DNA from 2 places in the Hydrogenophaga sp. T66 genome. Region 2 is predicted to be linked to the other one. Evidence: predicted binding sites of a transcription regulator. Region 2 holds the regulator's gene; the other holds the start of a gene.
What was found. Region 2 encodes LexA, which represses DNA repair genes until DNA is damaged. Its sites were predicted from a motif close to ACTGTATNNNNATACAGT; they were not measured.

Region 1 (11,757 bases), 690 kb from region 2:
AGAAGAAGACCTGCAAGCCGCGCACCGGGTCCTTGTCGAGTGCGATGAACAGACACACGCCGATCACGACCGTCAGCGCCAGCGCCAGCAGCGGCGAGGCCAGGCTCCAGGCCCGGGAGGGCTGGGCGCGCACTTCAAGCCGCCACATGACCCACCTCCTGCGCGGCCTGCGGCCACAGGCCCGACATCCACTCGCCGATCCGCTCCACCGTGGCCTCGGCCCGGGGCAGCGCCGGCGACAGCCGGCCTTTGGCGATCACGTGCAGCCGGTCGCTCAGGTCGAACAGTTCTTCGAGCTCTTCACTCACCACCAGCACCGCGCAGCCCGCGTCGCGCAGCGCCAGGATCTGGCCGCGGATCTGGGCGGCGGCGCCGACGTCCACGCCCCAGGTCGGCTGGCTGACGATCAGCAAGGCCGGCGCGCGCGTGGACTCGCTGTGGGCGCGCAGGCCCTCGATCTCGCGGCCGACGATGAATTTCTGCAGGTTGCCGCCCGACAGGGATCGCGCCGGGGCCTCCGGCCCGTTGGCCTTGACCTGGTAGCGCGCGATGATCTCGGCCGCCTGCGTGCGCAGCCGGCCCAGGTGGAGCCAGCCCAGCGGCCCGACCGCGTCGCGGCGCGACAGCAGCAGGTTGTGGGCGAGCGACAGCGTGGGCACCGCGCCGCGGCCCAGCCGCTCCTCCGGCACGAAATGCAGCCCGCGCGCGCGCCGCGCGCCAGGGCCCAGGCGCGCCACGTCCTGCCCGCCCAGGCGCACGCTGCCCACCGGCGCCCGCGTGTCCTCGCCGGACAACGCCATCAGCAGCTCGGCCTGACCGTTGCCCGAGACGCCGGCGATCCCGACCACCTCGCCGGCGCGCACCTGCAGCGCCACGTGGGCCAGGTCGGTGCCGAAGGGATCGGCGCTGCGCAGGCTCAGGCCCTGCACCTCCAGCACCGCGGCGCCCGGCTCGCCATGGCGTTCGCCCAGCGCGGGCGGCTCCGCGCCGATCATCAGGCGCGACAGCGACGCGTTGCTCTCCTCGCGCGGGTCGCACACGCCGGTGACGCGGCCGCCGCGCAACACCGTGCAGGCGCTGCACAGCGCGCGGATTTCGTGCAGCTTGTGGCTGATGTAGAGGATGCTGCAGCCCTCGGCCGCGAGCTGGCGCAACACCACGAACAGGCGCTCCACCGCCTGCGGCGTGAGCACCGAGGTCGGCTCGTCCAGGATCAGCAGCTGCGGCTGGGCCAGCAGCGCACGGATGATCTCCACCCGCTGCATCTCGCCGACCGACAGGGTGTGCACCGGGCGCTGCGGGTCGATGTCCAGACCGTACGCGCGGGCCTTCTCGGCGATGCGGGCGGTCACCTCCGGCAGGCTGAGCGCGCGGTCCAGGCCGAGCCACACGTTCTCGGCCACGCTGAGCGTGTCGAACAAGCTGAAATGCTGGAACACCATGCTGATGCCCAGCGCGCGGGCGGCCTGCGGGTTGCGCACCTGCACCGGCTGGCCGTTGAAGACCACGCGGCCCTCGTCGGGGGCCACCGCGCCATAGATGATCTTCATCAGCGTGGACTTGCCGGCGCCGTTTTCGCCGAGCACGGCGTGGATCTCGCCGGGCAGCACGCGCAGGTCAATGCGGTCGTTTGCTACCACGCCGGGGTAGCGTTTGGTGATGCCGGCCAGCTCCAGGCGGGGCGGCGGTGGGGGTGCGGTCATGCGGCCTCTCGGGGGGCTTCGTCGGGTCGGCGCAGCGCGGCGGCCACGTGCTTGATCTGGTCGCGCAGCCAGCGCGCGGCGCTCGCGGCGTGGGTGCGTTCGTGCCAGAGTTGGTAGTACATCATGCGCGGAAAGTTCACCGGGCAGGGCAACACCGCCACCGGCAGGCTGGTGGTGAAGCGCTCGGCGTACTGGCGCCCGGTGGTGAGCACCAGCAGGCTGCCGGCCACCATGGCCGGGATCAGCCCGAAATGCGGGCAACGGGCGACGATCTGGCGGGTCAGCCCCTGGCGGGCGAGGTGCTCGTCGATGAACCCGCGGGCGCCGGGGTGGGTGGGCATGGGTGCGATGTGTTCGGCGCCGAGCCAGGCGGCCACGTCCCAGCCGCGGCGCACCGCCGGGTGCTGCTGCGACACGAGGCAGACCACCTCGTCGCCGAACAGACGCGCCAGGTGCAGCTCGCCGGGCGGCTCGGCCCAGTTGCCGATCACCACGTCCACCGTGCCGTCGGCCAGCAGCTGGCGGTAGTCGGCGTCGCGGGAGAGCGGGTGGATGTCAATGCTGGCCAGCGGAGCCGCGGCCTTGAGGTGGATGACCAGCTGCGGCAGGAACAGCGGGTCCAGGTAGTCGCTGGCGGCCAGGCTGAAGCTGTGGCGGGCGGTGGCCGGGTCGAAGCTGCGGGCGTTGGAAAACAGCACCTCGGCGCTGCGCAGGATTTCCGCCGCCGGCTCGATCATGCGCAGGGCCGCCACGGTGGGCACCATGCCGGCCCCGGAGCGCACCAACAGCGGGTCTCCGGCGAGCTCGCGCAGCCGCTTGAGCGCCGCGCTCACCGCCGGCTGGTGCATGCCCAGGCGCAGCGCCGCGCGCGACACGCTGCGCTCGGTGAGCACCGTGTGCAGCACGCGGATCAGGTGCAGATCGATCTTGTCGAACATGGACATGTATTCAACCCCGGTCACGGTCGGCGGGCATGGGCGCCCGACCATGGGCGGCATACGGGTGGCTGTATGACGGGCTGGGGCACCGGGGGTATTCTGGCGCGCATGAACGCCCCTTGCGACGCCCAACCCCTGACGTTCTGGCACCGCGGCCAGGCCGTGACGGCCGGCAATGTACCACCCGACCGCCCGCTGCTGGCCGTGCTGCGCGAAGACCTCGGCCTGACCGCGGCCAAGGAGGGCTGCGGCGAAGGCGACTGCGGCGCCTGCACGGTGGTGCTGGCCGAGCGCGCGCCGGCGGCCGACGCCGCCGGCGGTCCGCCCCGCCTGAGCCTGCGCGCGGTGAACGCCTGCATCACCCTGGCCCACGCCGCCCACGGCCGGGCCGTGTTCACCGCCGCCGACATCGCCGCCCCGGACGGCCAGGCCCACCCGGTGCAGGCCGCCCTGGTCGACTGCCACGCCAGCCAGTGCGGTTTCTGCACCCCCGGCTTCGCGATGAGCCTGTGGGCCCAGTACGAGGCCGGCGGCGGCGCCGGACTCGACCGGGCGGCCGCGCAGACCGTCCTGTCGGGCAACCTGTGCCGCTGCACCGGCTACCGCCCGCTCATCGACGCCGCGCAGCGCATGGGCGACCTGCCCTGCCCGCCCGGCGCGCGCCTGAACGCCCCGGCGCTGCTGGCCGCGCTGGACGCGCTGCCCCCGCCGGCCGACGGGCCTTACCGCCGGCCGCCCACGCTCGAAGCCCTGCTGCGGGCGCGCGCCGCCGACCCGACGGCGCAGCTGGTGGCCGGCACCACCGACGTGGGCCTGTGGATCACCAAGCAGCACCGGCGCCTGGACCGGGTGATCGACGTGACTGGCGCGGCCGAGATCGGCCGCATCGAAACCTACCCGCACCACCTGGCCATCGGCGCGGCGGTGCGGCTGGAGGCGGCGTTTGCCGCGCTGGTGGGCGAGCGCCCGGCGCTGGCGGCCTGGGCGCGCCGCTTCGCCGGCCTGCCGGTGCGCAACGCCGGCACCCTGGGCGGCAACGTGGCCAACGGCTCGCCGATCGGCGACAGCATGCCGCTGCTGATCGCGCTGGGCGCCAGCGTCGTGCTCATGCGCTGGGACGCCCGGCGCCGCGCCATCGCGCACCGGGAGCTGGCGCTGGAGGACTTCTACCTCGGCTACCGGCGCACCGCGCTGGCGGCCGACGAGGTGCTGGCCTGGATCAAGGTGCCCCGGCCGGTGGACGGCGAATGGGTGCGGGTGGAGAAAGTGAGCAAGCGCTTCGACGACGACATCTCCGCCGTGTGCCTGGCGGTGCGGCTGCGGCTGGCGGACGGCCGCGTGGCCGAGGCGCGGGTGGGCGCGGGCGGCGTGGCCGCGGTGCCGGCGCGGGCGCGGCAGACCGAGGCCGTGTTGCGGGGCCAGCCGTGGTCGGCCGAAGCCGCCGAGGCCGCCGGACGCGCCCTGCGCGCGGAGTTTGACCCGCTGAGTGACCTGCGCGCCAGCGCCAATTACCGGCGCGCGCTGCTGGCCAACCTGTGGCGCCGCTGGTGGCTGGATTCGCAGGGCAGCACCGGCCTGCGTCTGGAGGAAGCCGCATGAAGGCGCACCCGCCGCAGCATCCGCCAGCGCACACGCCCGGGCACCCGGCCCAGGCCACGGACGCCGGCCTCTCCCCGGAGGCCGGCGCGAGCGGCCGCAGCGTGCCGCACGACAGCGCCGCCGCCCAGGTGGCGGGCCTGGCCCCTTATCTCGACGACCTGCCCGAGTGGCGCGGCACGCGCCACGCCGCGCCCGTGTGCTCGCCGGTGGCCCACGGCCGGCTGCGCGGCATCGACCCGTCGGCCGCGCTCGCGCTGCCCGGCGTGCGCGCCTTCATCGGGCCGGACGACATCCCGGGCGACCCCGTGCTGGCCGCCTTCGCCCACGACGAGCCGGTGTTCGCGCAGGGCACGGTGCAGTTCCTTGGCCAGGTCGGCGGGCTGATCGTGGCCGACGACGCCATGACCGCGCGCCGCGCGGCGCGGCTGGTGCGCTGGGACATCGAGCCGCTGCCGGCGGTGCTGGACGTGCACACCGCGCACGCGCAGCGCTCGTACGTGCTGCCGCCGGTGCGGGTGGCGCGCGGGGATGCCGAGGCGGCGCTGGCGCGCGCGCCGCACGTGCTGGAGGACCGCTTTGAGGTCGGTGGCCAGGAGCACTTCTACCTCGAAGGCCAGATCGCCTGCGCCCGGCCGCTGGAGCAGGGCCGCTGGTCGGTGCTCAGCAGCACCCAGCACCCCGGCGAGGTGCAGCACTGGGTGGCCCACGCGCTGGGCATCGCCAGCCACGCGGTCACGGTCGAATGCCGGCGCCTGGGCGGCGGTTTCGGCGGCAAGGAAACGCAGGCCGGTCATCTGGCGGTGTGGGCCGCGGTGGCCGCCCACCGGCTGGGCTGCCCGGTCAAGCTGCGGCTCGACCGTGACGACGACTTCCTGATCACCGGCAAACGCCACCCGTTCGCCTACCACTACCGGGTGGGCTTCGACGACACCGGCCGGCTGTGCGGCCTGTGGCTGCAGATGCTGGTGAACTGCGGCTTCAGCGCCGACCTTTCGGGCCCGGTGGCCGACCGGGCGGTGTTCCACGCCGACAACGCCTATTTCCTGGAAGACGTGGCGATCGAGTCGCTGCGCTGCAAGACCCACCTGCAAAGCCACACCGCCTTTCGCGGTTTCGGCGGGCCGCAGGGCGTGATCGTGATTGAGCGCATCCTGGGCGACGTGGCGCGCCAGCTCGGGCTGGACCCGCTGGCCGTGCGCCGGCGCAACCTGTACGGCGTGGGCGAACGCGACGAGACGCACTACCGCATGCGGGTGGAGGACAACATCCTCGATCCGCTGCTCACCACGCTGGCGCGCACCAGCCGCTACGCCGAGCGGCGCGCCGCGCTGGACGCGATCAACGCCGCCCATCCGGTGATCCGCCGCGGGCTGGCGCTCACGCCGGTCAAGTTCGGCATCAGTTTCACCGCCACGCTGTTCAACCAGGCCGGCGCGCTGGTGCACGTGTACACCGACGGCAGCGTGATGGTGAACCACGGCGGCACCGAAATGGGCCAGGGGCTCAACACCAAGGTGGCGCAGATCGTGGCCGACGAGCTGGGCGTGCCGCTGGCGCGCGTGGCCTGCACCGCGGCCGACACCAGCAAGGTCCCCAACGCCAGCGCCACCGCCGCCTCCAGCGGCACCGACCTCAACGGCCGCGCGGCGCAGTTCGCCGCCCGCCGGGTGCGCGACAACCTCGCCGCCTTCGTCGCCGGGCTGGACGGCTGCGGTGCCGGCGCGGTGGTGTTCCGCGCCGGCCAGGTGATCTCCCCCACCGCCACCCGGCGCTTCGACGACGTGGTGCGCGAGGCCTACGCCAACCGCATCCAGCTCTGGAGCGACGGCTTCTACCGCACGCCCAAGATCCACTACGACAAAACCACCCTCACCGGCCGGCCGTTCTACTACTTCGCCTACGGCGCCGCCTGCACGGAAGTGGCCATCGACACCCTCACCGGCGAGAGCCGCGTGCTGGCGGTGGACATCCTGCACGACGTGGGCCGCAGCCTGAACCCGGCGCTGGACATCGGCCAGATCGAGGGCGGCTTCGTGCAGGGCATGGGCTGGCTCACGACGGAGGAGCTGGTGTGGAACGACCAGGGCCGCCTGCTTACCCACGCGCCGAGCACCTACAAGATCCCCGCCACCGGCGACCTGCCCCCGCGGCTGCGGGTCGACCTCTGGCCCGAGCCGAACCGGGAAGACAACGTGGGCGGCAGCAAGGCCGTGGGTGAGCCGCCGTTCATGCTGGCGATCAGCGTCTACGAGGCCCTGCGCGACGCCGTGGCCCGCGCCGGCGGGAACCCGCGCGCGCTGAACGCCCCGGCCACGCCCGAAGCGGTGCTGCGGGCGCTGGGCGGCGTCTGAGGCCGGGCGGCGCGCAGGCGACAGCGGCGCGCCGCGCCGCGCGGCACGATGTGCGCTCCGCCCTGCGCTCCGAGCCCCACGTCCCATGACCACGCAGCAGTTCCAGGTCCGCCGCGACCACCTCGCCACCACCCGCACCGTCACCCTGCCCGACGAACCGCTCCCGCCCGGGGCGGTGCGCGTGCGGATCGAGCGCGTGGCGTTCACCGCCAACAACATCACCTACGCCGCTTTCGGCGAAGCCATGGGCTACTGGCGCTTCTACCCGGCCGGCGGCGAGGACGCGGGCGCCTGGGGGGTGATCCCGCTGTGGGGCTTCGCCACGGTGGTGCAAAGCGACCACCCGGGCGTGGCCGTGGGCGAGCGCCTGTACGGCTTCTGGCCGGCCGCCACCCACGCGGTGCTGCAGCCCACGCGGCTGTCCGCCACCGGCTTCACCGACGGCGCGCCCCACCGGGCCGAGCTGCACGCGCTCTACAACCAGGTCCTGCGCTGCGCGGCCGACCCGCTACACGACCCAGCCCAGGAAGACATGCTGGCGCTGCTGCGCCCGCTGTTCCTCACCGCCTGGCTGATCGACGATTTCCTGGCCGACAACGCCTTTTTCGGCGCAACGACGGTGTTGCTGTCCTCGGCCAGCAGCAAGACCGCGCTGGCCACGGCCGCCCTGCTCGCCGCGCGGCCGGGCGTCACGGTGGTCGGCCTCACCGCCGCGGAACGGGTCGGCGCCTGCGAGGCGCTGGGCGTCTACCACCGCGTGCTGCCCTACGGCGAGCTCGACGCGCTGCCCGCCGACACACCGCTGGTCTACGTGGACTTCGCCGGCAACGCCGGGCTGCGCCGGGCGCTGCACGAGCGCTTCAGCGCCCTGGCCTACAGCTGTTCAGTGGGCGGCACCCACGTGGAGGACCTGGGTGGCGCGCGCGACCTGCCGGGGCCGCGGCCGGTGCTGTTCTTCGCGCCGGCCCAGGCCAAGAAGCGGGTCGCCGACTGGGGGGCCGAGGGCTTCCTGGACCGCCAGCGCGCGGCCTGGCGCGCGCACGTGGACCGCGTGACCGGCGCCACGCCGCCGTGGCTCGAAGCGCGCCATCACCGCGGCGCCGAGGCCCTGGCCGAGGTCTACGCCGCCGTGCTCGCCGGCCGCGACGACCCGCGCACCGGGCGGATCGTCCTGCCCTGAGCCCCCGCGCGAAGGCGATCGGCGCGCGGCCCTACACTGCGGCGCCATGACCGACGCCGACCTGCCGCCGCTGAACCCCACCCCGCCCGGCCTGTACCGCCATTACAAGGGCGGCTGGTACGAGGTGATCGACACGGTGCGCTGCAGCGAGACCCTGCTCGGCATGACGCTGTACCGCGCGCTGTACGGCGGCTTCGGGCTGTGGGTGCGGCCGGCGGCCATGTTCGGCGAGACGGCCGAGTTCGCCGGCCGGGTGCAGCGCCGCTTCACCCCGCAGCCGGTGGCCACGCTGCCGCTGGCCGATCTCGACACCGCGCGCGCCCTCGTGGCCCACCTGCGCGGCCGCGGCCAGCGCGAGCGCGGCGCCAGCCCCGACACCGCCGTGCGCCCGCCGCCGCCCGAGCCCACCACCTGCTGCGGGCGCGGCTGCAACGGCTGCGTCTGGGAGGGCTACTACGCCGCGCTCGGCTTCTGGCGCGATGACGTGCTGGCGTGGCTCACCGAGCCCCCCGGGGCAGCGCACTAAAACAGGCTGGCCTGCGGCCCCAGCCGGTCGGGCCGGAACGGCTCGGTGGCCAGCGGCTGGCGGCCGCGCGTGTAGCCCAGCCGCGCTGTGGCCCGGTCGAAGCGCTGCCGCAGCAGGTCGGCCCACACGCCCTGCCCCTTCATGCGCAGCCCGAAGCGGCTGTGGTAATCCCGTCCGCCGTGCAGGTCCTGCAGGCGCGCCATCACCCGCGCCGCGCGGTCGGGGCAGTGCACATCGAGCCACCGCCGGAACATGGGCGCCAGCTCCCAGGGCAGGCGCAGCACCTGGTAGAAGGCCCGCGTGGCCCCGGCCTCGCGCGCCGCGGCCAGCACCTGCTCAAGGTCGTCGTTCACAAAAGGTATCTGCGGCGACACGCTCACGCCGACCGGGATGCCGGCCTCGGCCAGCGCGCGCAATGTGCGCAGGCGGCGGTGCGGCGCCGCCGCGCGCGGCTCCAGCGCGCGGGCCAGCGCCGGGTCGAGCGTGGTGAGGGTGACGTAGACGGCGGCTTGCCCGCGCGCGGCCATCGGCGCGAGCAGGTCGATGTCGCGCTCCACGCCGCTGCCTTTGGTGACGATGGCCACCGGGTGCTGCGCCCGCGCCAGCACCTCCAGCACCGCGCGGGTCAGGCGCAGGCCACGCTCCACCGGCTGGTACGCGTCGGTCACGGTGCCCAGGGCCAGCGCGTCGGGCTGGTGCCCCGGCCGCTGCAGTTCGCGGGCCAGCACCGCCGCCAGGCCGCGCCGCGCGATCAGCCGGGTCTCGAAATCCAGCCCCGGCGAGAGGTTGAGGTAGCTGTGGCTGGGCCGGGCGTAGCAATACACGCAGCCGTGCTCGCAACCGCGGTAGGGGTTGAGGCCGTAGCGAAAGCCGATGTCCGGCGAGTCGTTGTCGGTCAGGGCGCTGCGCGCGTCTTCCCAGGTCACCGTCGTGGGCGGGGGCGCGGCGGCACCCTCCTCCGCGTCCGCGGGCCAGCCGTCGTCCACGGCCTCGCGGGTGTCGCGCTCAAAGCGGTGCGGCTGGTGAAACGCCAGCCCGCGGCCCTTGAGGGCGGCGAGGGGTGAGCGGGGGTTGGGGGCGGTGGTCATGACGGTCTTGAATACTGTGTTTACATACAGCATTGGACCGCTGGCCGCCCGCCGGGTCAAGCGGGTCAGGCCCGGAGCCGGCGGCGGCCAGGCCCCGGGGGCCGGTCGTCAGGCCAGGGCGCGCGCCGCGTCGTGGATGGCGGCGCGGATGCGCTGGTAGGTGCCGCAGCGGCAGATGTTGCCGGCCATGGCCGCGTCGATCTGCGCCTCGGTCGGCTGGGGGTGCTGCGTCAGCAGCGCGACCGCGCTCATGACCTGCCCGCTCTGGCAGTAGCCGCACTGGGCCACGTCGTGCTTCACCCAGGCGTCGGTCACGGCCTGGCCCACGCGGGTGGCGGCCTGCGATTCGATGGTGGCGATCTTCTGGGCGCCGACGGCGGCGACCGGGGTGACGCACGAGCGCACGGCCTGGCCATCGAGGTGCACGGTGCAGGCGCCGCACAGCGCCATGCCGCAGCCGAACTTGGTGCCGGTGAGGTTGAGCTCGTCGCGCAGCACCCAGAGCAGCGGGGTGTCGGGCTCGGCCTCGACGCGCGTGGGCTGGCCGTTGATGGTGAGGGACAGGGTCATGGCGGGGGTCGGGCGCGGTGGGGTGGACGGACCACGGGGGCGGTGCGTTCGGCCGCCACCTTACACCGGATCAGAGAACCAGCAAGGCCCGGAAGTCGTTCACGTTGGTGTGGGTGGGCCCGGTGATCACCAGATCGCCCAGCGCGCTGAAAAAACCGTGGGCGTCGTGGCGGGCGAGGTGGTCGTCGAGCCGGCGGCCGGCGGCGCTGGCGCGGGCCAGCGTGTCGGGCGCCACCACGGCCCCCGCGTTGTCTTCCACGCCGTCGATGCCGTCGGTGTCGGCCGCCAGCGCCCACACCCGCGGGTGGCCGGCCAGCGCGCCGGCCAGCCCGAGGCAGAACTCGCCAGCGCGCCCGCCCCGCCCGCGCGGCGCCCCGCCGGGGTGGGGCCGCACGGTGACGGTGGTTTCTCCGCCGCTGAGCAGCACGCAGGGGCCGGTGAGCGTGCTGCGGCCTTCGGCGATCGCGCGGGCCAGCGCGGCGTGCACCTTGCCGACCTCGCGCGATTCGCCCTCGAGGTCGTCGCCCAGGATGTGGGGGGTCAGGCCCAGCGCCCGCGCCGCGTCGGCCGCCGCCCGCAGGCTCTGCAGGGGCGTGGCGATCAGGTGGGTTTCGTGACCGGCCAGGCGCGGGTCGCCGGGCTTGGGGGTTTCCAGCGCGCCGCGGGCCAGCGCGTCGCGCACCGCCGGCGGCACCGCGATGGCGTAACGGTCGAGGATGGCCAGCGCGTCGGCGCAGGTGGTGGCGTCGGCGACGGTCGGGCCGCTGGCGATCACGCTCACGTCGTCACCGGGCACGTCGCTGATCGTCAGCGTGACCACGCGCGCCGGCGCGCAGGCCGCCGCCAGCCGTCCGCCCTTGATGCGCGAGAGGTGCTTGCGCACCGTGTTCATCTCGCCAATGTGGGCGCCGCTGTCAAGCAGCGCGCGGTTGATGGCCTGCTTGTCGGCCAGCGTGAGGCCATCGGCGGGCAGGGTGAGCAGCGCCGAGCCCCCCCCGGAAATCAGGCACAGGACCAGGTCGTCGGCGGTCAAGCCCTGCACCCGTTGCAGGATGCGCTCGGCGGCGGCCAGGCCCGCGGCATCGGGCACCGGGTGGGCGGCTTCGACCACCTCAATGCGCGCCGGCACGCCCGGCGGGCGCGGCGGCGTGTGGCCGTAGCGCGTGACCACCAGGCCGCTGAGTGGCGCGTCGGCCGGCCAGAGGGCTTCGACCGCCTGCGCCATGGCGCCACCGGCCTTGCCGGCACCGATCACCACCGTGCGCCCGCGCGGTGGCGGCGGCAGGTGGGCGGCGGTGTTGTGCCGCGGCAGCGCCCGGCGGACCGCGACGTCGAACAGGTGGCGCAGCACCGCCCGCGGGTCGTCGAGGGAGGGTGGGGAGATGGAAAAAGCGTCGGCGGCGGGCATGCCCCGAGTCTAGGGGCTGCCCGCCGACGACGCCGTCACGGGGTCGGGCGCGTCAGCGGTGTCGACCCGCTCAGCGGTGCTCGTGGCCGAGCTTGAACACCGAGACCGCCTGCACCAGCAGGGCTGCCTGCTGCTTGAGGCTGTCGGCGGCGGCCGCGCTCTGCTCCACCAGCGCCGCGTTCTGCTGCGTGCCCTGGTCCATGCGGGTGATCGCCGCGCCGACCTGCGCCACGCCGTCGCTCTGCTCGGCGCTGGCGGCGCTGATCTCGCCCACGATGTCGCTCACGCGGCGGATCGACGCCACCACCTCTTCCATGGTGGTCCCGGCCTGGTCGACCAGCACCGTGCCCTGCTCCACGCGCTCGACGCTCGCGCCGATCAGGCGCTTGATCTC
Region 2 (11,757 bases):
AGCGCCGTCAGGTCCATCAGCTCGAAGGGCCCGAGGCGAAAACCCATCTGGTCCTTGAGGATCCGGTCGATGGTGGCGAAGTCCGCCACACGCTCGCCCACCACCCGCAAGGCTTCGGTCCCGTAACCCCGCCCGGCGTGGTTGACGATGAAGCCCGGCGTGTCCTGCGCGTTCACCGGCGTGTGGCCGAAAGCGCGGGCAAAGGCCGTCAGTCGCTCGCACACCGCTGGTGCCGTCTTGAGTCCCGCGATCACTTCCACCACCTTCATCAACGGGACGGGGTTGAAGAAGTGGTAGCCCGCGAAACGCTCAGGATGCTTCAGGCCGGCGGCAATCGCGGTCACCGACAGCGACGAGGTGTTCGTGGCCAGCACCGTATCCGGCCCGACGATGGTTTCCAATTCGCCGAAAACCTTTTGTTTGACCTCCAGCCGCTCCACGATGGCTTCCACCACCAGGTCGCACCCCGCGAGATCGGCCAGCTGCGCAGCCACCGCCAGCCGGGCGCCGAGGGCCGCGGCAGCGCCGTCGTCGAGCTTGCCCTTGGTGACCAGGGCCTGCCAGGTGTTCAGCAGCGCGGTGCGCGCGGTCTCTGCCGCGCCGGGCTGCGCGTCGAACAGCAGGACGTTGCTGCCGGCCTGCGCCGCCATCTGTGCGATGCCGCGGCCCATGGCCCCAGTACCCACGACCGCGACTTGGTGGAACGAGAGTTGCATAAAGTGTGTTGTATTTGGAAGAAACACCCTGCCCGGTATGCCAGAATGTTTCAACGTGTGATCAAGGAAAAGCCCGTGCGCCCGTACTGGACAGGTTGTATTTTGCTATCAACGGCCGTCAGCGCCTCGGCGGCCACGCTCGGCAGGCACAGCGGCGCGGCCATCATCGGACGTCCGCTGGACGTGAGCGTGCAGGTGCTGCTGGCGCCTGGCGAGGACTTGGCCAACCAGTGCCTGAGCGCCGATGTGTTCTTCGGTGATCTTCAGCAACCCCAGGGCGTGGTCCGCACCACGCCGCTGCGCCGCTCCAGCGACGGCGAACCCGTCGTGCGGATTCAGACCACGCTCGCGGTCAACGAACCGGTGGTGACCCTGTACGTCAAGGCGGGTTGCGGCGCGCCGTTCGCCCGTCGCTACGTCCTCCTGGCCGACCTCATCAACGAGCCGGCCGTTGCCGCCGCGGCGCCGCAGGCTGCCGCGGTCGCCGGTTCGCCGACCGCACCGGCTCCCGCGGCCGCCCCCGCAGCTGCCCCCGCCGCAACGCGCGACGCGGCTTCTCCGGCCACGCCTGCCGCGCCGCGCGCGACCGCCTCCGCGGCCCGCCCCCCTCGACCGGCGGCGGCGCCGGCGCCGCGTAGTGCCGCGCCCCGTGCCGAGCGGGCGGCACGCGCACCCGCTCCCAGCGGTTCGCGGCTGCAGCTGGTGCCCGTGGACATCGACCCGGGCGTTGAGCGCGACCCCAGCCTCAAGCTGTCGTCGCAGATGCTGTCGGAGCCCACCACGTCCGAGTCGGCGCGCGCCGAGGCGGCCGCCTTGTGGAAGGCGCTCAACGCGCCGCCGGAGGAGGTGCTGAAGAATGCGCGCCGCGTGGCTGAACTGGAAGCGCAGGCCGCGGCGTTGACCAAGCAGCAGCAGGAAGCCCAGCGCCGCGAGGAAAACCTGGCCATCCGGCTCGCCGAGTCGGAGGCTTCTCGCTATCGCAATCCGGTCATCTATGGGCTCGTGGCGCTGCTGTTGGCGGCGCTGGGCGCGCTGGGCTGGATGTGGCGGCGTCAGCGCACGGCTGAGGTGCAGCGCCAGTGGTGGACGCCCGAGCCGGCCGCCGAGCCCGCGGCGCCACCGGCTACAAGCTTGACGCCTCCGCCGCCGACTGTGAAGTTTGGCCGTCGTTCTGGCGACAGCGGCATGGTCCCGCTGGATCCGACACCCGCCATCGACGAAGACAGCCGACCCGCCGACCTTGTGGCCGAGACCGGCGCTGCACCGCTGCCGCCCCTGCCTTCCCTGGAGCGCCGCGGCTTCGCAATGAGCATGACCGGCACCAGCCGGTCGGTGGCCACGGAGGAGCTGTTCGACATCCAGCAGCAGGCCGATTTCTTCGTGTCCTTGGGTGAAGACGAGCAAGCCATCGAGGTGCTCCGCAACCACCTGTCCGAGAGCCAGGAGCCCAGCGCCATGGCCTACCTCGACCTCTTCAAGCTCTATCACCGGCTGGGTCGTCGCGACGACTACGACCGGTTGCGGGAAGAGTTCAACCTGGTCTTCAACGCGGGCGCCCCCGAGTTCGACCGGTACGCGGATCAGGGCCGCGGCCTGGAGGCGTACGAAGCCGCCTTCGCGCGCATCCAGTCCTTGTGGCCGCAGCCACGCGTGCTCGACCTGATCGAGCGGTCCATCTTCCGCGACACGGTGGACGGCAACACCGAGGTGTTTGATCTCGAGGCCTACCGCGAGCTGCTGATGCTGCACGCCATCGCCAAGGACATCATCCAGGGTGAGCAGCCGCCGCGTCGCCCCCTCAGCGATTTCCAGAATACCGCCATGCAGCCCCTGAAAGCGGGCAAGAAAGGCACGGCACCGGAGGCCGCGGCCATCGCCGCTGCGATGGTGTCGCCGGGCATCGCCGAATCGGTGCGCGTGACCCGCCCGATGGACATTTCCGATGTGCCGGTGGCGTCGCCCAACCTGGGCCTGGACCTGAACCTCGATGAGATTGAGGACGCCTCGGCCGGCCGCGAAAGTCAGCTGACCGACGTGGTGGCTTTCGAGGCGCTGCTGCCGGAGATCGATCACCCGATCGAGCCGACCGCCCAGCGCGCCGATTCCCAGCGTGGCAACCTGATCGATTTCGAGATCGTCGACATGGACGACCCGGCCGCGCGCGGCAACGGCCCCGCCGACGCCGACGACACGCGCCCGCCCCGCGACGACAACGCCTGAGGCAAACCCGGGCGGGGCGCCGGCCCCGCCGCAGCAATCTTCAGCGCCGGACCTGCAGCGCGCCGGGATTGACGATGTTCGTCGGGGTGCCGCGGATGAAGCTCACGACGTTGTCAAAGGCCGCGCTGAAGTAAGTTTCGTAGCTGTCCTGCTCCACGTAGCCGATGTGGGGTGTGCAGATGCAGTTCTCCAGCCGCAGCAGGGCATGCCCCTGCAGGATCGGCTCCGATTCGAACACGTCGACCGCCGCCATCCCGGGGTGGCCGCGGTTGAGGGCCGTCAGCAGGGCCTCCGGCTCGATAAGCTCCGCCCGCGACGTGTTGACGAGCAGCGACGTGGGCTTCATGCGGCTGAGATCTTCCAGCGTGACGCAGCCCACGCTGCGCTCGCTCAGCCGCAGGTGCAGGCTGAGCACGTCCGACTCGGCGAACAACTGGGCCTGGCTGGCAGCCACCTCGTGGCCGTCGGCAGCGGCCCTTGCCCGCGCTTCGTCGCTGCCCCAGACCAGGACCCGCATGCCAAACGCCCGGCCATACCCGGCGACGAGCTCGCCAATGCGGCCGTAGCTCCACACACCCAGTGTCTTCCCGCGCAGCACCATGCCGATGCCGAAGTTTGCGGGCACCGAGGCCGATTTCAGGCCGGACTGCTGCCAGGCGCCGTGCTTCAGGTTGGACACGTACTGGGGAATTCGCCGCATCGCAGCCATCACGAGCGCCCAGGTCAACTCGGCCGGCGCCACGGGGGAGCCCACGCCCTCGGCGATCGCGATACCGCGCTCGGTGCAGGCCTGCACGTCGATGTGGGGGCCGACCCGTCCGGTCTGCGCGATGAGCTTGAGGCGGGGCAGTTTTTCGATGAGCTGGCGCGTGACCACGGTGCGTTCCCGGATCAGCACCAGCACATCGGCATCGCGCAGGCGGATCGACAGCTGGCCGACGCCCTTGACGGTGTTCGTGAATACCTTGGCGGGGTAGGGCTCCAGTGTCTCCGCGCACCGCAGCTTGCGCACGGCGTCCTGATAGTCGTCAAGGATCACGATGTTCATCCCGCTATTGTGCCGCGCGGGACATCGCTCCCCGCGGGCGCGGCCGGGTCGGTCAGGCCGCGCGCGAGACGCGCCGCGCGTCCTGGTCGGCCAGATGGTCGAGCGCGGCGCAGACCACGTCAATGCGCCCGCTGACCACCAGACGGGCGTCCGCGCTGCGGATCGCGCTGGCTGGCCGCACCACGCGCACCCGCGGTTCCTCGGCCGCAAGCCGCGGTGCGTTGGCGGCCGAGCGTCCCAGCCAGCCCGCCCGCGTGAAGCGTTGCAGCACGGGGTTGCGCATGCCGCCGGACGGGGCTTGGAGCGAGCGCTCGGGCAGCCAGCAGTCGATCAGTTGCAAGGGCGCGCGCCAGCGGCTGGAGGTGAAAAACAGTCCCATGTGAAACTCCTGAAGGGGTTGAACACAGGCAGGATTGCGACAAGTCATTGCCAGCGCAGGGATGTGCCGGTGAGTGCCGGCCAAACGCCCGCCACCTGCTGAGGCAACGCGACCGCGGGGCGGTCAGAGCTGAAAGCTGTTGCGGATCAGGCCCACGGCCAGACCCTCGATTTCGAATGGCTCGCCGGGCTCGACAACGATGGTGGCGTAGTCCGGGTTTTCGGCCAGCAACTCGATCCGGTCGGCGCGGCGCATGAAGCGCTTGACGGTGACGTCTTCGCCCAGGCGAGCGACCACGATCTGGCCGTTTTTGGCGTCGCGCGTGGATTGCACGGCCAGCAGGTCGCCGTCGAGGATGCCGGCGTCGCGCATGGACATGCCGCGCACGCGCAGCAGGTAGTCGGGCGTGCGGGCGAACAGGCTGCGCTCGACCTGGTAGGTCTGGTCGACGTGTTCCTGGGCCAGGATGGGTGAGCCCGCGGCCACTCGGCCAATCAGGGGCAGCGCAAGCTGGCTCAGACCGGGCAACGGCAGGCTGAGCTGGCCGGCGCGCGACTCGGTGATACGCTGCAGATCGGCGCTGCGCAGACGGATGCCGCGGGACGTGCCGCTGACCAGTTCGATCACGCCTTTGCGCGCGAGCGCCTGCAGGTGCTCTTCGGCCGCGTTGGCCGACTTGAAGCCCAGTTCGGCGGCGATCTCGGCCCGCGTGGGCGGCGCGCCGGTGCGGGCGATGGCCGACTGGATCAGGGCCAGAATCTGCTGCTGCCGCGCGGTGAGCTTGGGGGCGCTGTGGTCGAACATGGGCTGCCTTTCGGGCGCCGGCTGGGCCGGCAGACTGTGTGAATAACCAGTACCTGTATTTTTAACCAGCTCTCAGGGCTTTGGCAAGGGGATGTGTGTGGATGGCATGAAAACCGTGGTGCTGGGCATGGGCGGCACCATCGCCGGGCAAGCCGGTGATGCGCGGGACAACGTGGGGTATGTGGCCGGCGCGCTGCCGGTGGAGCGGCTGACCGCGGGTTTGCCCGGCCTGGCCGGACTGCCGCTTGACGTGGAATCGGTGGCCCAGATCAACAGCAAGGACATCGACCTGTCTCACTGGCAAGCCCTGCTGCAGCGACTGACCCACCACCTCGCGCGGCCCGACGTGAGCGGGGCCGTGGTCACCCACGGCACGGACACCATCGAAGAGACGGCTTGGCTGCTCGACGCTGTGCTGCCGGCGGACAAGCCGGTGGTGCTGACTTGCGCCATGCGGCCGGCGAGTTCGGTGTCGCCCGACGGTCCTCAGAACCTGACCGACGCGGTGGCGCTGGCGCGCACGCCGGGCGCGCGCGGCGTGATGCTGGTGTGCGCCTCGCGGGTGCACGTCGGCCGTGACGTGGCCAAGGTGCATCCCTACCGCACCGATCCCTTCTCTTCGGGGGATGCTGGGGCGTTGGGTGTGGTGGAGGAGGGCGTGCTGCGCCGGTTTCGTCCCTGGCCCGGGGAGGCGAGCCCGGATGACCTCGCCCGGCGTGGACGCCGCCGTGCGGCGCTGCTGGGTGCCAGCGCTTTGCCCCGGGTGGCGCTGCTGACCAGCCACGGTGATGCCGACGGCGCGGTGGTGGAGGCGTTGTGCCGCTCAGGCGTGGTGAGCGGCATCGTGGTGGCGGGCACCGGCAACGGCTCCCTGCACCGCGACCTGCAGGCGGCGCTCGCGGCGGCCGCGTCGGCGGGCGTGGCGGTCCGACTGGCCTCGCGGTGCGGCCACGCGCGCGTGGTGCCGTACGCCGGCCAGGCGTTTGCCACGCTGGACGCCGCCACGCCGGCGCAGGCCCGGCTGGCGCTGGCGCTGGACTTGCTGGGGGGATGAGCCGTGCTCGCAGCCATCACCACCAGCGCCTGGGCTTATCCCGCTCTGGAGGTGCTGCACCTGCTGGGCGTGTCGCTGCTGCTGGGGAACCTGTTCCTGCTCGAGGCGCGGGTCTGGGGCGCCGCCTCGGCGCTGGACCTGCGCGCCCTTGCGCGACTCGCCCTGGCGTTGTCGGTGGCCGGTTTTGCGCTGGCGGCCGCCTCGGGCCTGGTCATGTTTGCCACCCAGGCCGCGGAACTGTTGGCCAATCGCGTGTTCACAGCCAAGATGGCGCTGATCATGCTGGCCGGCTGCAACGCCGGCTGGTTCCATGCGCGGCGCTCGCTGGAGCGCGCGGACGGCACGGCCCGCGCGCTGATGGGGCTCTCGACGGTGTTGTGGCTGGCCACGCTCACCGCGGGCCGATGGATTGCCTATGTCTGAGGCCGGTGCGGCCTTGCTGAAGGGGACAACGATGCAACGCAGGGTGGTGTGGCAGGGCGCGGCGGCGCTGGGCATGCTGGTGTGGGCCGGTGGGGCGCGGGCACACCACGGCTGGGCGCGCTTCGATCAGAACCGGCCGATTTATCTTGAGGGCACCGCGGCGTCGGTCCAGTGGCGCAACCCGCATGCCGAACTCGTGCTGGAACTGCCTGCCGAGCTTGCGCTGCCCGCCGATCTGGCGCGGCGCGCGCTGCCGGCGCAGGTGGCCGCGGTGGACGGCCCCGGCCTGCTCGCCAAGGCGGTGCTGCCGCGACGCCGGGATCGGCGCTGGCAGGTGGAACTGGCGCCGCTGACGCGCATGTCGCAATGGTCGGTGCCGGAAATCGCGGCCGGCGCGCGCGTGGGCGTGTTGGGTTTCACCTTCGACGAAGAACGCGGCGACCCGGTGCTGCGGGCCGAGTTTCTCTTTCTCGACGGCAAGGCCTACGGCCTGCGTTCCGCGCCGGCCTGAGCCGGTAGCATCCCGCCGATCCCGTTGGCCCATGAAAAAACCCGGCCTGGGCCGGGTTGTGGCGTGGTGAGCGGGCGGATCAGGCCGACAGCGCGGACAGCGCCCGGGCGGTGATCTCGTCGACCGAACCCATGCCGCTGATGGCCCGGTACTTCGGTGCGGCGGCGGGATCGGCCTTCGCCCATTGGCTGTAGTAGTCCACCAGCGGCCGGGTTTGTGCGCTGTACACCTCCAGCCGCTTCTTCACGGTGTCTTCCTTGTCGTCGTCGCGCTGGATCAGCGGCTCGCCGGTCACATCGTCCACACCGGCCACCTTCGGCGGGTTGAACTTCACGTGGTAGGTGCGACCGGAGGCGGGGTGGGAGCGGCGCCCGCTCATGCGCTCGATGATCGCGTCGAAAGGCACGTCGATTTCCAGCACGTAATCGAGCTTCACGCCGGCGGCCTTCATGGCGTCGGCTTGCGGGATGGTGCGGGGGAAGCCGTCGAAGAGGAAGCCGTTGGCGCAATCGGGCTGGGCGATGCGCTCCTTGACCAGGTTGATGATCAGGTCGTCGCTGACCAGTCCGCCGGATTCCATCACGGCCTTGGCTTGCAGACCCAGCGGCGTGCCGGCCTTGACGGCGGCGCGCAGCATGTCGCCGGTGGAGATCTGGGGGATGCCGTATTTCTGGCAGATGAAGGCCGCTTGCGTGCCTTTGCCGGCACCGGGTGCGCCCAACAGAATGAGTCTCATCGCTTTCCTTTGTGTCGTGTCTTCAATGGCGTGGCCGCTTGTCTCCGGCGGCGGCGCCCGGATGAGGCTCAAGGCTCCCGGGGCAACGCGGGCGAGGATAGCACGCGCCTCCCTTGCCTCGCCTTACACAGGGCCGGCTTTGGGCGGCGCTTCAGAGCGTCAGCCGCCGTGGCCGATCAGGGCCCGCACCCTGGCCAAGTCCTCGGGCGTGTCCACCCCGGGACCGGGCGCGGTGTCGCCGACGTGCACCGCGATCCGCTCGCCGTGCCACAGCGCCCGCAACTGCTCGAGCGACTCCAGCCGCTCCATCGGCGCCACGGGCAGGCCCGGGAAGCGCCGCAGGAAGCCCACGCGATAGGCGTACAGGCCGATGTGGCGCAGCGGGGCCGGGTCGGGCAGGGCGCCGCTGTCCATGCCGTCGCGCCACCACGGCAGCGGCGCGCGCGAAAAGGTCAGGGCGGTGCCGTGGCGGTCGGTCACGACCTTGACCACGTGGGGGCTGAGCCAGTCGGCGCGCGCGGTGATGCGGTGGGCCGCCGTGGCCATGGCGCAATCCGGTCGCGCCGCCAGGGCAAGCGCCACCGCGTCGATCAGTGCGGGGTCGATCAGCGGCTCGTCGCCCTGCACGTTGACGACCATGGCCTCGTCGGGCAAACCGAGCGCCAGCGCCGCTTCGGCGAGCCGGTCGCTGCCGCTGGGGTGGTCAACCCGGGTCATCACCACCGACACCCCGTGCGCCTGACAGGCGTCGGCGATGCGCGGGTGGTCGGTGGCCACCACCACCGCCCGGGCTCGCGAGCGCGCGGCCTGGCGGGCCACCCGCACCACCATCGGCAGGCCGCCGATGTCGGCCAGCGGCTTGTCGGGCAGGCGGGAGGATTGCAGCCGTGCCGGGATCAGCACGGTGAAGTCGGGCGCGGCGGACGCCATCACGCCAGCGGCGCCGGCGTGCTCGGGCGCGCCAGTTCCTCGTCGCTCAGCGCGCGGGCCTCGTGCTCCAGCAGCACGGGGATGCCGTCGCGCACCGGGTAGGCCAGTCGGGCGCTGCGGGAGACGAGTTCCTGGCGCTCTCGGTCGAAGCCCAAGGGACCTTTGGTGACCGGGCAGACCAGCAGTTCAAGCAGTTTGGTGTCCATGGCCGAATGATAGGAGCGTTGCCACCCGATGGCGCGTCGCGCGGCGTGGCTCAGCGGCGGGGCGCGCGCGCGGCCAGCGTCGCGTCCACGGCGTCGAGCAGGGCGACGGGCAGCGACACCGCCAGCGGCACGACCCAGACGCGTCCGACGGGAAGCGTCGCGGGCAGTTTCACCGCGTCCTTCTCGGTGCACAGCACCGGGCACTCAGCCGGCAACCGGGCCAGCGCCGCGGTCAACGACGGGCCGTCGGCGTGGTCGGGCGCGGCGTGCGTCTGGGTCAGCGTCACGCCCGCGGCGCGCAGCTGGCCAAAGAACACCTCCGGCCGGGCAATGCCGGCCAGCGCCGCCGCCGGCGACAGAGCGGTCAACCGCTGTCGTTCGCCCCGGCGCAGTTCCAGCGCGGTGTCGTGCAGCGCGCGGTGAATCGTGAAGCCGCGGCAGTTCGCGGGCAGGCGCGGTGGTGCCGCGCCTTGTGGCCACACGGCGAAGTCGGGCACCGGCTGTGCGCCTCGAGGCGGCCAGGGCTCGCGCAGCAGGCCCGCAGGCAAGAGCCAGCCGTTGCCCACGCCGCGGTCGTCGAACACCACGATGCGCAGGTCGGCGTGCAGCGCGCGGTGTTGCAGCCCATCGTCGGCGATGAGAAGGTTGACATCCGGGTGTGCCGCCAGCAGGGCGCGCCCGGCCTCGGCGCGTCGCCGTGCCACCACCACCGGCGCGCCGGTGGTGCGGTGCAGGAGCAAGGGCTCGTCACCCACCGCGGCTGGGTCGCTGTCGTGCGCGACCGCCTGCGCCCCGTGGGCCGAGCCGCCGTAGCCGCGCGAAATCAGGCCCGGCCGCCAGCCCCGTGCGCGCAGGGCCTCCACCAGCGCGCGCGTGACCGGCGTCTTGCCGGCCCCGCCCGCCACCACATTGCCCACCACGATCACCGGCACCGGAAGCACTTCGCTGCGCCAGACCCCGGCGGCGTACAGCGCGTGGCGCACCCGCACGACCAGCGTCATGAGGAAGGACAACGGCCAGAGCGCCCGGGCGAGTGCTCCGCGGCGCTCGGCCAGTGCTCGCCAGCGGGCTTCGGCGGTACCGCGGCGCGGCGCGGCCATGCGGTCAGCGTTTCGGGGCACCGCCACCGCTGTGCTGGGTGGCGAACGTGATTTGGACCAGCCCGGCGCGGCGCGCGGCGTCCATCACGTTGATGACCGATTGGTGGGCGGCGGCGGCGTCGGCGCTGATGACGATCACCGGGTCCTTGCGGTCGGCGGCGGCCTGCTGCAGGGCGATGGTGAGCGCCTCCACGCCGCCGGACGGATCGAGCACCAGCCGGTCGACGGCGTAGCGCCCGTCACTGCCCACCGAGACCACGATTTCGCGGGGGTTCTGTCGGGGCGCCTCGGCGTCGGCCACCGGCAGATTGACCTGCAGCTCGGTGTACTTGCTGTAGGTGGTGGTGAGCACCAGAAAAATCAGGATGACCAGCAGGATGTCGATGAACGGGATCAGGTTGATCTCGGGTTCTTCGCGCGAGCCGGGGCGGAAGTTCATCGCGTCGGTCCTCGATCAGCCTTTGCGCAGCAGCATCAGGTGGCGCACGAAACGCTCGGCTGCGAGTTCCAGCGCCAGGAGCTGGTCGTCCACGCGGGCGCGGAAGTAACGCCAGAAGATCAGCGCCGGGATGGCGACGATCAGGCCGAAGGCCGTGTTGTAGAGCGCCACCGAGATGCCGTGCGCCAACTGGCCGGGATTGCTGCCCTCCGGCACCACCAGCGTGCCGCCAGGTTGGGAGCCGAAGATCTCGATCATGCCGATCACCGTGCCGAGCAGGCCGAGCAGGGGCGCGGCCGACGCGATCGTGGCCAATGCCCCCAGATAGCGCTGCAGCTGCGCCGCGGCCTGTCGGCCCGCGCCCTCCAGGCTGGCCCGCAGATCGTCTTCGCTGGCGCGCGGGTTGTTGCTCAGGGTGCGGAATCCGGTGGCCAGCACCGCACCCAGCACCGAGTTCTGTTCGAGCTGCGCCACGACGTCGGCCGATGGCACGCCGGTGCGCGACACCATGATGGCTTCGTCGAGCAGCTTGGGCGGCACGATCTTCTGTGTCTTGAGGCTGATGAAGCGCTCAATGATGAGCGCCAAGCCAACGATGGAACACGCAATGAGCGGCCAGATCGGCCAGCCGGCGGCTTGTATGATGGACAGCAAGTCAGGGCTCCAGGCGGGGGCCGCTCGGGCGGCGGTCACGCGAACAGACGGGCGGATTATGCCCCCCACCCGCCGCCTCACGCCGGCATGTCCGGACAAGTCCGGGGGTGTGGTGTCGCACGGCGGCGCAGCCCTCCATTCACCGCGTTTGTATGGCCGACGCCGACGACTTTTCCTCCCCCGCCGCTTCGACGGCCGCCGAACGCGTCTGGGCGGTTGGCCCGCTCATGCGAGCCATCGCCGACGCGCTGTCCGCCCGCTTCAACCCGGTCGCGGTCCAGGGTGAGATCGCCGGCTTTTCGCGCGCCACCAGCGGCCATTGCTACTTCACCCTCAAGGACGAGCAGGGCCAGGTCCGGTGCGCGCTGTTTCGCCGCTCGGCCGAACAGCTCCGGTTCGCGCCGCGTGACGGCCTGCGGGTCGTGGCCCGCGGTCGGCTGGACGTCTACGGTCCGCGCGGTGACCTGCAGCTCATTGTGGAGACGCTGCAGCCGGCGGGGCAGGGGGCTTTGTACGAGCAGTTCCTGCGCCTGAAGG

Region 1: AC2D80_RS02610 (PA0069 family radical SAM protein) is a predicted target of LexA. The motif match lies at 9,399-9,416, and genes of this name have one in related genera.

What each region holds. Positions count from the first base shown of each region.
Region 1 is NZ_JBXVVX010000001.1:550,851-562,607, reverse strand. Features, by position in the region: gene AC2D80_RS02650 (ABC transporter permease) at 1-148, opposite strand, end outside; gene AC2D80_RS02645 (ABC transporter ATP-binding protein) at 135-1,703, opposite strand; gene AC2D80_RS02640 (LysR family transcriptional regulator) at 1,700-2,647, opposite strand; gene xdhA (xanthine dehydrogenase small subunit) at 2,750-4,240, shown strand; gene xdhB (xanthine dehydrogenase molybdopterin binding subunit) at 4,237-6,591, shown strand; gene AC2D80_RS02625 (DUF2855 family protein) at 6,677-7,771, shown strand; partial or broken gene AC2D80_RS02620 (DUF1653 domain-containing protein) at 7,818-8,045, shown strand; gene AC2D80_RS02615 (oxidoreductase-like domain-containing protein) at 8,025-8,297, shown strand; gene AC2D80_RS02610 (PA0069 family radical SAM protein) at 8,294-9,385, opposite strand; gene AC2D80_RS02605 ((2Fe-2S)-binding protein) at 9,494-9,955, opposite strand; gene AC2D80_RS02600 (glycerate kinase type-2 family protein) at 10,026-11,363, opposite strand; gene AC2D80_RS02595 (methyl-accepting chemotaxis protein) at 11,434-11,757, opposite strand, start outside.
Region 2 is NZ_JBXVVX010000001.1:1,243,328-1,255,084, forward strand. Features, by position in the region: gene AC2D80_RS05760 (3-hydroxyacyl-CoA dehydrogenase) at 1-716, opposite strand, end outside; gene AC2D80_RS05765 (hypothetical protein) at 762-2,936, shown strand; gene AC2D80_RS05770 (D-2-hydroxyacid dehydrogenase family protein) at 2,977-3,984, opposite strand; gene AC2D80_RS05775 (hypothetical protein) at 4,037-4,363, opposite strand; gene lexA (transcriptional repressor LexA) at 4,487-5,167, opposite strand; gene AC2D80_RS05785 (asparaginase) at 5,259-6,221, shown strand; gene AC2D80_RS05790 (hypothetical protein) at 6,225-6,644, shown strand; gene AC2D80_RS05795 (DUF6152 family protein) at 6,676-7,155, shown strand; gene adk (adenylate kinase) at 7,235-7,891, opposite strand; gene kdsB (3-deoxy-manno-octulosonate cytidylyltransferase) at 8,051-8,821, opposite strand; gene AC2D80_RS05810 (Trm112 family protein) at 8,821-9,027, opposite strand; gene lpxK (tetraacyldisaccharide 4'-kinase) at 9,078-10,127, opposite strand; gene AC2D80_RS05820 (ExbD/TolR family protein) at 10,132-10,566, opposite strand; gene AC2D80_RS05825 (MotA/TolQ/ExbB proton channel family protein) at 10,582-11,220, opposite strand; gene xseA (exodeoxyribonuclease VII large subunit) at 11,373-11,757, shown strand, end outside.